Regions from separate parts of the Caballeronia sp. ATUFL_F1_KS4A genome, predicted to be linked through region 3. Evidence: predicted binding sites of a transcription regulator. Region 3 holds the regulator's gene; each other region holds the start of a gene.
What was found. The regulator LexA, encoded in region 3, represses DNA repair genes until DNA is damaged. The targets are predictions, from matches to a motif close to ACTGTATNNNNATACAGT.
Positions count from the first base shown of each region.

Region 1 (4,616 bases), on a different contig from region 3:
GCAATCCTGGCAGGAACGTCGCGCGAATGGACGCGCCAGGCGCGAACGCACACCGCGGGCCGCGCAAGAGGCGATCGGCGATGTCGATCGCGATCCCATCGAGCTTCTGCGGACAAGCAGCAAAGGCCGCGTCGATGCGCTGATTCCCTTGCGTTACGGCCGCATGCTCGTTTCGCCGTTCACGTTTTATCGCGGCAGCGCGATCCTTCAGGCGCACGACCTGGCCGGCACACCGGACAGCGGCATCGCCATTCAGATCTGCGGCGACTGTCATCTTTCCAACTTTGGCGGCTTCGCAACGCCGGAGCGCGCGCTCATTTTCGATCTCAACGACTTCGACGAAACCGCGCCCGGTCCGTGGGAATGGGATTTGAAACGGTTGGTCGCGAGCTTCACGATCGCCGGCCGGCATCTCGGCCACGGCGATCTGGCTGCGGACGAGTTCGCGTTTGTCGCCGCGCGCAGTTATCAGACGCATCTGCGCGAGTACGCTGAAATGAGCGTGCTCGATCTCTGGTACGAGCGCATCACCTTCGATCGCATGTACCAGGCCGTGCAAAGCGAAGACGCGCGCCGGCGCATCAAGCGCGGCATCGAACGGGCTTCGCGCCGCACGCACGAAACGATGCTGCCGAAACTCGCCGACCGAACCGGCGACACGTGGCGCATTCGCGATGTGCCGCCTGCCGTGTTTCACATCCACGGCAAGAGCACGCTGATCGATAAGAACGACGGCTGGATGACGCTCAAAGCCAGTCGTGAAGATGCGCTCGCGACGCTCGTGCGCGATTATGTCGCGACGCTTACGCCGGAGCGCGCGAGATTGCTGTCGCAATTCAGCCTGCAGGATGTCGCGTTCAAGGTGGTCGGCGTGGGCAGCGTCGGCACGCGCTGCCTCGTTTTGCTGCTCACGGATCATCACGACAAGCCGCTTTTCCTGCAGATGAAGGAGGCATCGACGTCGGTCGTCGCGAGATTCACGAAACATGCGAAGCACGCCGACGACATCAAACACGACGGGCACCGCGTCGTTCACGGACAACGTCTGATGCAGGCCGCCACGGACCCGTTTCTCGGCTGGGCGACCGGACCGCTCGGGCGCACGCTCTACATCCGCCAGTTACGCGACATGAAAATCTCCGCAGAACTCGATACTTTCAGCGACGACGTCTTTCGCGAGTACGCCGTGCTTTGCGGCTGGGCGCTTGCCCGCGCGCACGCGAAGTCCGGCGGATGCGCGCCGGAAATCTCGGGCTACCTGGGCAACAGCGATCGAATGGCCGAAGTTCTAGTGCGCTACGGTCGCGCCTACGCGGATCAGGTGGAAAAGGACTACGAGGTGTTTCGCGTTGCGTGCCGGGACGGCAAGCTCGAATCGCGTTCGGATGCGGACATCGCGGCGGAGTTCGCGCCGTGAAACGATCCGCTGCGCGATGACATGAACCGGGGCACGCGGGTTCAGTCGCGTGCCGCGGGATGCGTCAATGCGCAGCGCTGACTGCTCGCGGCCGATTCTGTCGCGATGCGCGCTCGTAGGCGTCTACGGCGAAGGCGAAAACGGCGGGCAAGGCATCCGAGGATGCAACGTCGACGACGTCATCGGTTTCGGGGAAATGAAAGTCATCGGGACGCGCGAACAGCTCGCGCAAGGCGGCTTCGTGTCGTCCCGCGAATCCGAGGTCCGCGACGGCCTCCGCCTCGATGGCATGCAACAGCCGCCAAGTCAGCGGCACTCCTTTATCGATGTAACGCCCCGCGATCTGACGCGTGATGCGCTCGAGGTCATGCACCGCGCGGGCGAACTGCCTTCTGCTCAGGTTTTCACCATTCGACTCCATGATCCACCCCTTCCGGCCGGTCTTATTGTACTGTACAAATATACAGTACTTGTTGCAATGAAAATAGCGTCGCGCTAGTCGAACCGGGTGTATGTGCGATTCCGCCTACGTGCGTTTCAGACATGCGCGGCTATGCGCGCCTGCCGACAAAGCGCATCGTTTAACCGTGCTTGGGAAACTCCTGAGCGGAACGCGCAGGCAGTTTCTGCGTTCGTTCGACGGCACCGCGCGGCCAACAGCGCTGCAAACCACGGGAGAACTGACATGAACAAGGATCAAGCCGAAGGCGTTGGCAAGCAGGTCAAGGGAAAGATCAACGAGGGCGTCGGCAAAATGACGGGGGACACGGCTCAGGAAGCCAAGGGCGACATGCAGCAAGCAGCCGGCAAGGTCCAAAAAGGCGTGGGCGATGCACGCGAGGATCTGAAGGACAGCGTGAAAAAGAACCCGTAAGACGGGCCAACCGGCGCCGCGACTCCGGCGCCGCTTTGAGCGGGACGTGCTCGATGCGCGTCCCGTTTTTATTGGCGGGCGCACGGCGGCGCGCCGACTTTATGCGCAAAAAGTTCCGGACGCTCAGCGCATCAGCCGTGGATGACGACGAGCAACGCCTTGGCCTCCGCGCGCCCGACATTCCGGATCGCGTGCGCCTCGTCCGCGGCATACCGCGCGGTTTCCCCCGCCTTCAGACGACGCGTCGCACCCGACGCATCGACCTCAATGGAACCGTTCAGCACTGTGAGATGCTCGCGCGTTCCCGGTTCGTGCGCATTCGACGTGAGCGCGGCGCCCGATTGCAGGGTAAGTTCGTACCACTCGAACTTGCCGGCGAGTTCAATCGGTCCCCACACGCGCAACTGATAGCCGCCGTTGTCCCCACTCAGGGTCGGTATTTCGTGCAGCCCCGAAACGCGGATCGCTTCGGCGGGCCTTTGCTGCGCGAACAATTGGTCGAGGCTGATGCCGAGCGCATTGGTCAGTCGCCACGCGACGGCGATCGTCGGATTGGCCTTGTCGCGCTCGATCTCCGACAGCATCGACTTCGACACGCCGGCCGCGCGCGACAGATCGTCGAGGGTCAGCTTCCGTTCGCTGCGCAAGCGTTGAATGATCTCTCCGACGCGCGGCGGTGTTGCGCCTGCGCCCGCGAGATCGCCGGCTTTTCCCTCTGAACCCGTGCTTGCCATGAATCGACCAATCCCGTAAAGTGTTCGGCATATCGGAAATGCGTTCGAAATATCGAACATGTCCGATGCGATGGATGCACTATAACAGGGCTAAGGACGGCGCGCGCGAGTCACGAGGCGCGGATTGCATTGGCAGGCCCAGAACAAGGATTGCGATGAAAGACCGATATCTCTCCCATTTGCGTTCGACGCTCGACGAAATTCGCGCTGCGGGGTTCTACAAGACAGAGCGCGTCATCGCGAGTCCGCAGTCGTCGGACATTCGGCTCGCGAACGGCGCGGCGGTGCTTAACTTCTGCGCGAACAACTACCTGGGTCTCGCGGACGATCGCCGGCTGATCGAGGCCGCGAAGGACGGACTGGACGCCGATGGTTTCGGCATGGCGTCCGTGCGTTTCATCTGCGGCACGCAGACCGTGCACAAGGAACTCGAACAGGCGATCGCGCGTTTTCTCGAAACGGACGACGCCATTCTTTATTCGAGTTGCTTCGATGCAAATGGCGGCCTCTTCGAAACGCTGCTGACCGAAGAAGACGCGATCATCAGCGACGAACTGAATCACGCCAGCATCATCGACGGCGTGCGGCTCTCGAAGGCCCGGCGTCTGCGCTATAAAAACAACGACCTCGCCGATCTGGAAGCGCGTCTTCAGGAAGCCGATGCAGCCGGCGCACGCTTCAAGCTGATCGCGACCGACGGGGTTTTTTCGATGGACGGCATCATCGCCAACCTTTCCGGCATCTGCGATCTCGCTGACCGTTACGGTGCGCTCGTCATGGTCGACGATTCGCACGCCGTCGGCTTCATCGGCGAGAACGGGCGCGGAACCCCGGAGCACTGCGGCGTGCTCGATCGCGTCGACATCATTACCGGCACGCTCGGCAAGGCGCTTGGCGGCGCGTCAGGCGGCTATGTCGCCGCGCATAAGGAAGTCATCGATTTGCTGCGTCAGCGCAGCCGGCCGTATCTTTTCTCGAACACGTTGGCACCGAACATCGCCGCGGCATCGCTGAAAGTGCTTGAACTGCTCGCAAGCGACGAAGGCGCGACGTTGCGCCGGCGCGTCCGCGAGAACGGGGCGCACTTCCGCCAGGCGATGTCCGCGCTCGGCTTCGATCTTGTCCCCGGTGAACATCCGATCATTCCGGTCATGCTGGGCGACGCTCAACTCGCGTCCAAGATGGCTGATGCGCTGCTCGACGAAGGCGTCTATGTGATTGGCTTTTCCTACCCTGTGGTGCCGAAAGGACGCGCGCGCATCCGGACGCAGATGAGCGCGGCACACACGCCGGAGCAGATCGATCGCGCAGTCGATGCGTTCGCTCGCGTCGGCCGATCCCTCGGCGTCATCGGCTGACTTTATGCGCATAAAGGCCCGCGACCTTCGAAGCAGCATCATCAAGACCAAACGCCAGGATCAAACGCCAGGATCAAACGCAATGAAAGCCCTCGCCAAACTCGAACGCGCCCCCGGCCTCACCCTGACGCGCGTGAAGCGACCCGAAGTCGGTCACAACGACGTTCTCATCCGCATCCGCAAGACGGCGATCTGCGGCACCGACATCCACATCTGGAAATGGGACGAATGGG
Region 1 covers NZ_JALQEB010000033.1:115,189-119,804, reverse strand. Annotated here, with positions in the region: gene NCS03_RS20380 (DUF2252 domain-containing protein) at 1-1,417, shown strand, start outside; gene NCS03_RS20375 (DUF2471 family protein) at 1,482-1,838, opposite strand; gene NCS03_RS20370 (CsbD family protein) at 2,103-2,291, shown strand; gene NCS03_RS20365 (helix-turn-helix domain-containing protein) at 2,423-3,025, opposite strand; gene NCS03_RS20360 (glycine C-acetyltransferase) at 3,181-4,383, shown strand; gene tdh (L-threonine 3-dehydrogenase) at 4,466-4,616, shown strand, end outside.
Region 1: NCS03_RS20375 (DUF2471 family protein) is a predicted target of LexA. The motif match lies at 1,868-1,885, and genes of this name have one in related genera.

Region 2 (4,616 bases), on a different contig from region 3:
GACCTTCACGCCGCCGCCCTTACCGCGTCCGCCGGCGTGAATCTGCGCCTTGACGACCCAAACCGGGCCGCCCAGCTCTTCCGCGGCCTTGACCGCATCATCCACCGAGAACACGGGTTTGCCGCGCGGGACCGCGACGCCGAATTTCCGCAGGATTTCCTTACCCTGGTACTCGTGAATCTTCATGCGTGATTCCTTCAGTCTGAGAGTTGGAGTGAACTTCTGTTTGCTTGAACCGCTGATTCTTTTCTTGTTTGAATTCCGTGCGTGAGCGCGAGCGCTGCTTGCGCGCTACGAGGCGGACTTTGTCTCCGGCCTGTCTTGCACCGTTGTTCCGGATCTGGATGGTTCGCCGGGCGCGTGGCCGAACCAGCGCGGGTAGTGTTCCCTGACCGCGGGTCCGTCGAAACGCAGCGCGTGGCATCGGCCGAGCTGAAACGGCGGCTCGTCGCGCTGCGCGTTGGCGTCGGCTTGCTTGAATGGATTGCCGTCCTCGATCTTCCAGACGTCGCCCGCGAATGCCTGAATGGCTGCGGTCGGCAAGACCCCGCACAACTCGGTGAGATGCGTGCAGCCGGCAGTGCCGCGCAGCAGCGTGTTGGCTTCGCGGCGAAAATTCTGGAGGAGATTGAGCCCGATGAGCTTGCGATAGACCGCATTGGACTCGGCGCACAAACCGCCATACGGCGCCCAGTCGGACGACGCTTCGACGTCGACGATGCTGAGTGTGCGATCGATGGTGATGCGCAGCCAGAGTTCATGGATCGGCAGGCCGTGCGGCCGGACGCCCGTCGCGAGCTGGAAGTCGCGCGGCTTCTCATCGGTTAGACAGGCTTCGATATCCCACAGGCCGTCGTCGCGTTCGAACGCTTCCACTCGAATCGCGCGGCTATGACGCAATTGTCGGGGAGCGGGAGGCGAGAGAGGCATGCTGGAGTGAGCCGGTACGGGGAAAACCGTGGAATTTTAGCATATCGGGTATTTCGAGCCGGGCATGTGCCTGACGAATGGAACGCGCGTGCGGATCAAGCCGAACGGGCGCTCAGTCGTCGACGATTTCCTCGCTCCAATCTTCGTCACCGCCCTTCAATATCTTGCCGATCGTACCGCTCGAAAAACCGCGCGCAGCCAGAAAGCGCGCCTGCTTGGCGCGCTCGGCGGGCGTCTCCGGCGGCACGCCGTATTTCTTTTCCCACACCGCCCTGGCGCGCGCGGTTTCGGACTGCGCGAGCTTGTCGGCGGTTTCGCTGATGAGCGTTTCGCCGACGGCATGCCGCTTCAGCTCGCTGATGATCCTGCTGCCGCCCATGCGCGACGCCCGCCGATGCACGACGCTCTCGACGAAGCGCTCGTTCGACAGCCAGCCATCGCGCTCGAGACTGTCCAACAGGGATTCGAGCGGAGCGGCTTCTTCGACGTACGGACGCAGCTTGCGCGACAACTCCGCGCGGCTGTACTCGCGACGCGACAGGAACGCGAGCGCGCGGCCCTTCAACGAGCGTTGCGGACGTTTGGGATTGTTGACTTCGTTTGCCGATGTCTTGCGGGTGCGCTGGCTGGAGCGGCTATAAACCGTTTCGCCGGAAACGGCTGGCGATGGCTCGGAAGGCACGCATTGTTCGAAGGGCTCGAATGGATCGGCGTCTTCGAATGGGTCCGGCGGGTTAGCGGACGGCGGGCTGCGATCGGCGGCAGGCGCCTTCGGCTGCGCTGTCGCCTGCTTCAGTAAGGCGCGAGCTTGTTCCAGGCGGGCCGCGCGATCATTCGCGTCTACGCTGCTTTCATCCCTTTTAACAGGCTCGAAAACGCGATGCGCCGACGCGAATGACTTCGCGCCGGCGCGTTCCTTGTTGCTGCGCCTGAAGCCGCCTGACTTCGACGATGCACCGCGCCGCTCGCTGCTTCGCTCGTAGCGATCGACGGAATCGGAATCGTCGCCGGTTCCGTTATCCGCCGGGTCTGCCTTGGATCCGAGCCGGCGCGTCTGCATCTTCCTTCAGGCTCGATGCTTACTCGTCGTCGGCCGCTGCGGCGCTTGCGACGACAGCTTCGCCCAATGCAGCGACGCCCAGCGATTCGCGGATCTTGTTCTCGATCTCGCGCGCGATGTCCGGATTTTCGCGCAGGAATTCCCGCGCGTTGTCCTTGCCCTGACCGATGCGATCGCCGTTGTAGCTGTACCAGGCGCCCGCCTTGTCGACCAGCTTCGCCTGCACGCCCAGATCGATGATTTCACCCTGACGCGAAATGCCTTCGCCATAAAGAATGTCGAAGATGGCTTCGCGGAACGGCGGCGAGACCTTGTTCTTCACAACCTTCACGCGCGTCTCGTTGCCGATGACTTCGTCGTTCTTCTTGATCGAACCGATACGGCGGATATCCAGACGCACCGACGAGTAGAACTTGAGCGCGTTGCCGCCCGTGGTGGTTTCCGGGTTGCCGAACATCACGCCGATCTTCATGCGGATCTGGTTGATGAAGATGACAAGACAATTCGTGCGCTTGATCGTGCCGGTGAGCTTGCGCAGCGCCTGCGACATCAGACGCGCTTGCAGACCCGGCAGCGAGTCGCCCATTTCGCCTTCGATTTCCGCCTTCGGCACGAGCGCCGCGACCGAGTCGATCACGATCATGTCGATGGAGCCGGAGCGCACCAGCGCGTCCGCGATTTCGAGCGCCTGCTCGCCCGTGTCCGGCTGCGAGATCAGCAGTTCGGGCACGTTCACGCCGAGCTTGCCGGCGTACTGCACGTCGAGCGCGTGTTCCGCGTCGATGAACGCCGCCGTGCCGCCGAGCTTCTGCATCTCCGCGATCACCTGCAGCGTGAGCGTGGTTTTACCCGACGACTCCGGACCGTAGATTTCCACGACACGACCGCGCGGCAAGCCGCCGACGCCGAGCGCGATGTCCAGCCCGAGCGAACCGGTGGAAACCACTTGAATGTCTTCGACCGCCTCACCTGCGCCGAGCCGCATGATCGACCCTTTGCCGAATTGCTTTTCGATCTGCGAGAGCGCGGCGGCCAGGGCCTTGCTCTTCTCCGCAGTCATGCCAGCCGGGCCTTTCTTGCTTTCTTCCATGAATCGTCCTTTGCTATGATGAACGGCGTCTGAGGCAGTGTTCACGGGGTTTTTCGCCGCTCGATCGAGCATACGAAACCGCCCTTCCCACTCACGCAGACACTGTATAAAAAAACAGTAGTTTTTGCAAGCCTGTCGCGGCGTGGCGCAGCTTTTTTTCCACGTCGCCCAAGCACGCAAGAACCACGAACACCTGGAGACCGCCGCGCCGGGCGACACACGGTGCCGGCAATGCCGATGCGCTTCATCGCGCATGCATGGCGTACAAAGGCGCACACGACGATGCGAATCCTCATTGCCGAAGACGACAGCATACTCGCGGACGGGCTCGTCCGATCACTCCGCCAATCGGGATACGCCGTCGACCATGTGAAGCATGGCGTCGAAGCGGACACCGCCCTTTCCCTGCAAACTTTCGACCTGCTGATCCTCGATCTCGGCCTGCCGCTGATGCCCGGTCTCGAGGTGCTGCGCCGCCTGCGCGCGCGCAACTCGCAGATGCCCGTGCTGATCCTCACCGCCGCCGATTCCGTCGACGAGCGCGTGAAAGGTCTCGATCTCGGCGCGGACGATTACATGGCGAAGCCCTTCGCGCTCAACGAACTCGAAGCGCGCGTCCGTGCGCTCACGCGCCGCGGCGCGGGCGGCGGTCCGACCGTCGTCCGGCACGGCTCGCTCGCCTTCGATCAGATCGGGCGCATTGCGACGATCGGCGATCAGGTCATCGATCTGTCCGCGCGCGAACTCGGCGTGCTCGAAGTGCTGCTGCAGCGAACCGGCCGGCTCGTATCGAAGGAGCAGCTCGTCAATCACCTGTGCGAGTGGGGCGAGGAAGTCAGCAATAACGCGATCGAGGTCTACGTGCATCGGCTGCGGAAGAAGATCGAACCGAGCGGCGCGAAGATCATCACGGTACGCGGTCTCGGTTACACGCTGGAGAAAGCGGCCGCCACGACGAACGGCGCGGGCGGGCCGCACGCCGGCGACTCCGCCAGCCATCACTATAAGTAGGCCGCATGGCGTCGCCCGTTTCCCACGAAACTCAGCGAAACGCACAAGCGAACGACGACTCCGACGCGCTGCGCGACGCGCGCTACGCGAATCCGTTCGCGCCGCCCGACGAGCTCGAGCCCGACGCCGAAACGCATCCACGCTCGCTCTTCGGCGAGATTCTCGATTGGATGCTCGCGCCGCTGCTGCTGCTCTGGCCGATGAGCATCGCGGTGACGTATCTGGTCGCGAAATCGATCGCGAACGGGCCGTTCGACCGCGCGCTCGAAGCCGACGCCTACGTGCTCGCGCGCCAGATTCAGCCGGTAAACGGCGTCGCGGAACTCCGCCTGCCCGACGCGACGCGCGATTTCCTGCGCGCCGATAACGTCGACAGCGTGTTTTTCCAGGTGCTCGGCACGCGCGGCGAACTCGTCGGCGGCGATCGCGACATGCCCTTGCCGCACGACGACGATCGTCCGCAGCCGGGCATCGTCGAGTTTCGCGACGATGTGCTGCGCGGCAACGATATCCGCGTCGCATACA
Region 2 covers NZ_JALQEB010000001.1:589,532-594,147, reverse strand. Annotated here, with positions in the region: gene sucC (ADP-forming succinate--CoA ligase subunit beta) at 1-186, opposite strand, end outside; gene NCS03_RS02775 (DUF2889 domain-containing protein) at 292-930, opposite strand; gene recX (recombination regulator RecX) at 1,043-1,990, opposite strand; gene recA (recombinase RecA) at 2,010-3,080, opposite strand; gene NCS03_RS02760 (response regulator transcription factor) at 3,363-4,091, shown strand; gene NCS03_RS02755 (sensor histidine kinase) at 4,097-4,616, shown strand, end outside.
Region 2: recA (recombinase RecA) is a predicted target of LexA. The motif match lies at 3,182-3,199, and genes of this name have one in related genera.

Region 3 (4,616 bases):
GGCTAGTGTAATCCATTGCACCAAGGCGGCGCTTGGCGTGCAACCGCATGCTGCGCGGGCGTGTCAAACCCGTGCGGGGCGCGTCGAACCGGTTCCGGCCGAAAGTGCCAGAGGCTTGTCCGTCGACGTTTTTGTGGTTCTGGCACGGTGCGAGCTAGCGTGTTCGCGCCGGTAAGCGTTTTCCAGCGTTGTCTCCCATGGGACGACGCACGATGATGAATCAACGCCGCGGGCAAGTCGCGCTCAACGGCACGTTGGCCAGGGAGGTCAAGATGGAGAGCTACCGAAAAATCCTGCTGTGCTACGACGGCTCCAGAGAAGGCCGCAAGGCACTGCGTCAGGGCGCCAATCTCGCGCTCGACCTGAATGCGGAGACGCATGTGCTCGCGGTGGTGGATATGCGCTCGAGCATCGCGCAGAGCGCCGGACTGCTAACCGACATGGCCTGCGGACGCTTCGAAGAGGCCGCGCGCGACATCCTGCAAGAGGGCGTCGAATGGCTGCGCGAGCGTGGCCTTCAGGCACAGGGACATTTCGCGTTCGGCCATCCGATCGACGAAATCGCGGCGCTCGCCGACAGCCTTCAGGTCGATCTCGTCGTCGTCGGGCATCGCTGCCGCAGCGGCCTCGCGCGCTGGTGGATGGGCGCGGGCAACACGCCGCTGCTGGATCGCGTGAAGTGCAGCATCCTGGTTGCCGTCTGTCAGGCCGGTGAATCGGCCGAAGCGGAAGACGAAGCGGCGTACGCGGCGAAGCCCGTCAAGGCCGAAGCCGGGGCGTGATGCGGTGCGAAGCGTGAACCGCGACGCTTGACGCGTCAACCGTTGAGATCGACCGCGACGAGCTTCCACGACACGAGCCCGTTGCGGTGGAAGATCGCGGAGTAGCGCGCATCGCCGGCGCCGTGTTGATACGTGACGACGAACGTGTTCAGGCTTCGATAACCCGCCGTCGTCTGCGGTGGTTCTTTCGGCGGCTGCCGTGCGGCCGTGACGCCGGACGCGGGCGCATTCCCCGCATTCGCTGGTGCGCCGTCGCCAGCTTGCGGCGGACGCTCGCCCGGATCGCCGCGCGGCGGGATGCCGTTCAGAATCGCCGCGACGCCGTCCGGTGTGGCATACGAATCCACCAGCGGACCGACGAGCGCCGCGCCGATCATCGCACCGATGATCGCGAGCGGATTCCCGCTCTTTTGAATATCCACGCGACGCGTGAGCAGCGCCGCGATCTGGTCCTTGAGGCTCGCGCGCAGCGCCGGAAAATCGACGTATTCGTTGACGGTTTGCGCGTCGCGCGCATCGGCCGCGCGCTTCACGCGATCGAGTGCGATGTAAGGCGATGCGTAAACGAAACCGAGCGCCGCGACGATAACCAGGACGACGAGCGTAACGACAATAGAACGGGTAGTGCGGGACATGCTTGGGCCAAGCCTCTTGCAAAACGTGAATTACCGATTGACCGCGCGGGCGCCGGTTAAATCCCGTGAATTCACGTCGTGCGTGCGATGGCGTTCCATTCAGGCGAGGATTCCGCCGGCCAGCCCGGCATTTTCCTCGGCGATGCAGCGGTCGATCATGCGCGAAACCTCGTCGATCTTGCCCACCATAATCACGCGCGATTGCCCGCGATACACGCGCACTGGCGCGCGCTGCTCGGCCTCGGCGTGCACCGTGCTGTTGAGGGAAACGCGAGCGAAGGCCGGCTGACGGGACGGCAACGCGGGCATTTCGTTGAAGAGATCGGGCGTGGCTTCGGCGCGCGGCATGCCGCAGGCGATCAGCGTGCGCAGATGGCGCAGGCGGCCGAATTGACGGAAGGGCAGCAGACGGGCAAAACGTTCCATGATGACTCTCCAGACGATAGGACGCACCGCGGCGCACCGCGCGCGGTGGCCGTCATGCTTGTTGTGTTGTGAGACGCCTGAATCAGGTGTCGAAAGCGGTTGGTGAGGCTATCTTGCGATGTCAATGAGACATTTCGTGTCTCGGTGCGAAAGTAATGTGCTTCGACTTTCGTGCCTTGCCCGTTCGCGGGCCAACATCAGAATTCGCCGGAGCGGATCAGCCCGACGGCAATGCCTTCAAGCGCGAAATCGCCGCTGCCGGCGCGCACGAAGATGTTTTCATACTCGGGGTTTTCGGCGATGAGTTCGACGCCGTCCGCGCGCCGTTTCCAGCGCTTGACCGTGACGTCGTCGCCAAGACGCGCGACGACGATCTGTCCGTCTTTCGCTTCGTTGCGCTTTTGCACGGCGAGAAGATCGCCGTCGAGAATGCCTGCGTCGCGCATCGAGAGGCCGCGCACCTTCAACAGATAGTCCGGCTTGCTGGAAAAGAGCGCGGGGTCGCACGCATAGTGCTGCGAGATGTGCTCTTGCGCGAGGATAGGACTCCCCGCCGCGACCCGGCCGACGAGCGGCAGAGACAATTGCATGATGCTCTGATGCGGCAGCGTGAACTGATGCGGCAGCTCCTCGGACCGATCGATGCGAGATGCATCGCCGAGCAGCCGAATGCCGCGCGACGAACCCGCCGCCAGCTCGATGACGCCCTTGCGGGCCAGCGCCCTGAGGTGCTCCTCGGCGGAATTGGCCGAACTGAAGCCGAGCTCCGCCGCGATCTCGGCGCGCGTGGGCGGAAAGCCCGTGCGGTCGATCGCGCGCTGGATGAGTTCGAACACCTGCTGCTGCCGCGCGGTAAGTTTTGATGTTTTGGTCACTGGCTCGAGCCCCTGATGCACTGTATGAATGGACAGGTGACTGTATTTTTATACAGTATTTGGCGCTTTTCAAGCTTTACTTTAAGTTCGCGGCCACGAAGCCTCCGCACCGTCGGATCGCGCCCGCCGGCGCTTCTTCCATCCAGGAATATCGTTCTTAGCAGTTTTACGTATAAAAAAGTGAATAACGATTATTTTCAATCATATAGAGGCCTCGTTAGACTGATTCCGTCAATTCGATAAGACGGAGAACGGGGAATGCAAAGCATCAACACGGGATTGCGACGGCTTCTTGCTGCGGCGACGCTTGGCGCGGCGGGTTTGATCATGACGGCGCCGGCGCAGGCGGATACGTCGTTTCTGAACGTTTCCTACGACCCGACTCGCGAGCTGTATCAGGACTTCAATCAGGCTTTCGCGAAAAAGTGGAAGGCGGAGACGGGCGAGACCGTAACCTTCAAGCAGTCGCATGGCGGGTCGGGCGGCCAGGCGCGCGCGGTCATCGACGGACTGCAGGCGGACGTCGTTACGCTCGCGCTCGCTTATGACATCGACGCGCTCGCGGGCAAGGGACTCGTCGGCGCGGACTGGCAGAAGCGCCTGCCGGACAACGCATCGCCGTACACGTCGACGATCGTGTTTCTCGTGCGCAAGGGCAATCCGAAGCACATCAAGGACTGGGACGATCTGACGAAGCCGGGCGTGTCGATCGTCACGCCGAATCCGAAGACATCCGGCGGCGCGCGCTGGAACTACCTCGCGGCGTGGGCGTACGCGCAGCACAAGCCGGGCGGCAACGAGCAGACCGCCAAGGAGTTCGTGACGAAGCTCTACAAGAACGCCGGCGTGCTGGATTCCGGCGCGCGCGGCGCGACGACGAGCTTCGTGCAGCGCGGTCAGGGCGACGTGCTCATCGCGTGGGAAAACGAGGCGTTCCTGTCCCTGAAGGAATTCGGTCCGGACAAGTTCGAGATCGTCGTGCCGTCGGTGAGCATTCTGGCGGAGCCGCCGGTCGCGGTGGTCGACAAGGTCGTCGACAAACACGGCACGCGCAAGCTCGCCGAAGCGTATCTCAAGTATCTGTATAGCGACGAAGGGCAGCAGATCGCCGCGCGCAATTTCTATCGGCCGCGTTCGGACAAGGTGCCCGCCGATCTGACGAAGCAGTTTCCGAAGCTGAAGCTCTATACCATCGACGACACCTTCGGCGGCTGGACCAAGGCGCAGAAGACGCATTTCGCGGATGGCGGCGTGTTCGATTCGATCTATCAGCCGCAATAAGCGTCAACCGGCGACGCGGCGCGTTCAAGACGCCGCGCGCCCGAAGCAGCAACGCGCGCCCACCCCGCGCGCAAAATGGATGATTCAAGGATGACGACTCTCACATTCAGGAAACCGAGCGCGCTACCCGGTTTCGGCCTGACACTCGGCATCACGGTGGCTTATCTGAGCCTCGTGGTGCTGATTCCGCTTGCCGCCACCTTCGCTAAGACGGCGACGCTCGACTGGGCGCAGTTCGTGCGCGCGGTGACGTCGCCGCGCGTGCTCGCATCGTATCGGCTGACGTTCGGCGCGGCGCTCGGCGGCGCGCTCATCAACGCGGTGTTCGGTTTTCTCGTCGCGTGGGTGCTCGTGCGCTACACGTTCCCGTTCAAGCGCATCGTCGATGCGATGGTCGATCTGCCGTTCGCGCTACCGACGTCGGTCGCCGGCATTTCGCTCGCCGCGGTCTACGCGGGCAATGGCTGGATCGGGCAATATCTCGCGCCGCTCGGCATCAAGGTCGCGTTCACGCCGCTCGGCGTGCTCGTCGCGCTGACGTTCATCGGCCTGCCGTTCGTCGTGCGTACCGTGCAGCCCGTGCTCGAAGACTTCGAGCGCGAGCAGGAAGAAGCCGC
Region 3 covers NZ_JALQEB010000004.1:20,475-25,090, forward strand. Annotated here, with positions in the region: gene NCS03_RS06900 (universal stress protein) at 273-782, shown strand; gene NCS03_RS06905 (DUF2939 domain-containing protein) at 818-1,417, opposite strand; gene NCS03_RS06910 (hypothetical protein) at 1,517-1,843, opposite strand; gene lexA (transcriptional repressor LexA) at 2,041-2,718, opposite strand; gene NCS03_RS06920 (sulfate ABC transporter substrate-binding protein) at 2,977-3,999, shown strand; gene cysT (sulfate ABC transporter permease subunit CysT) at 4,090-4,616, shown strand, end outside.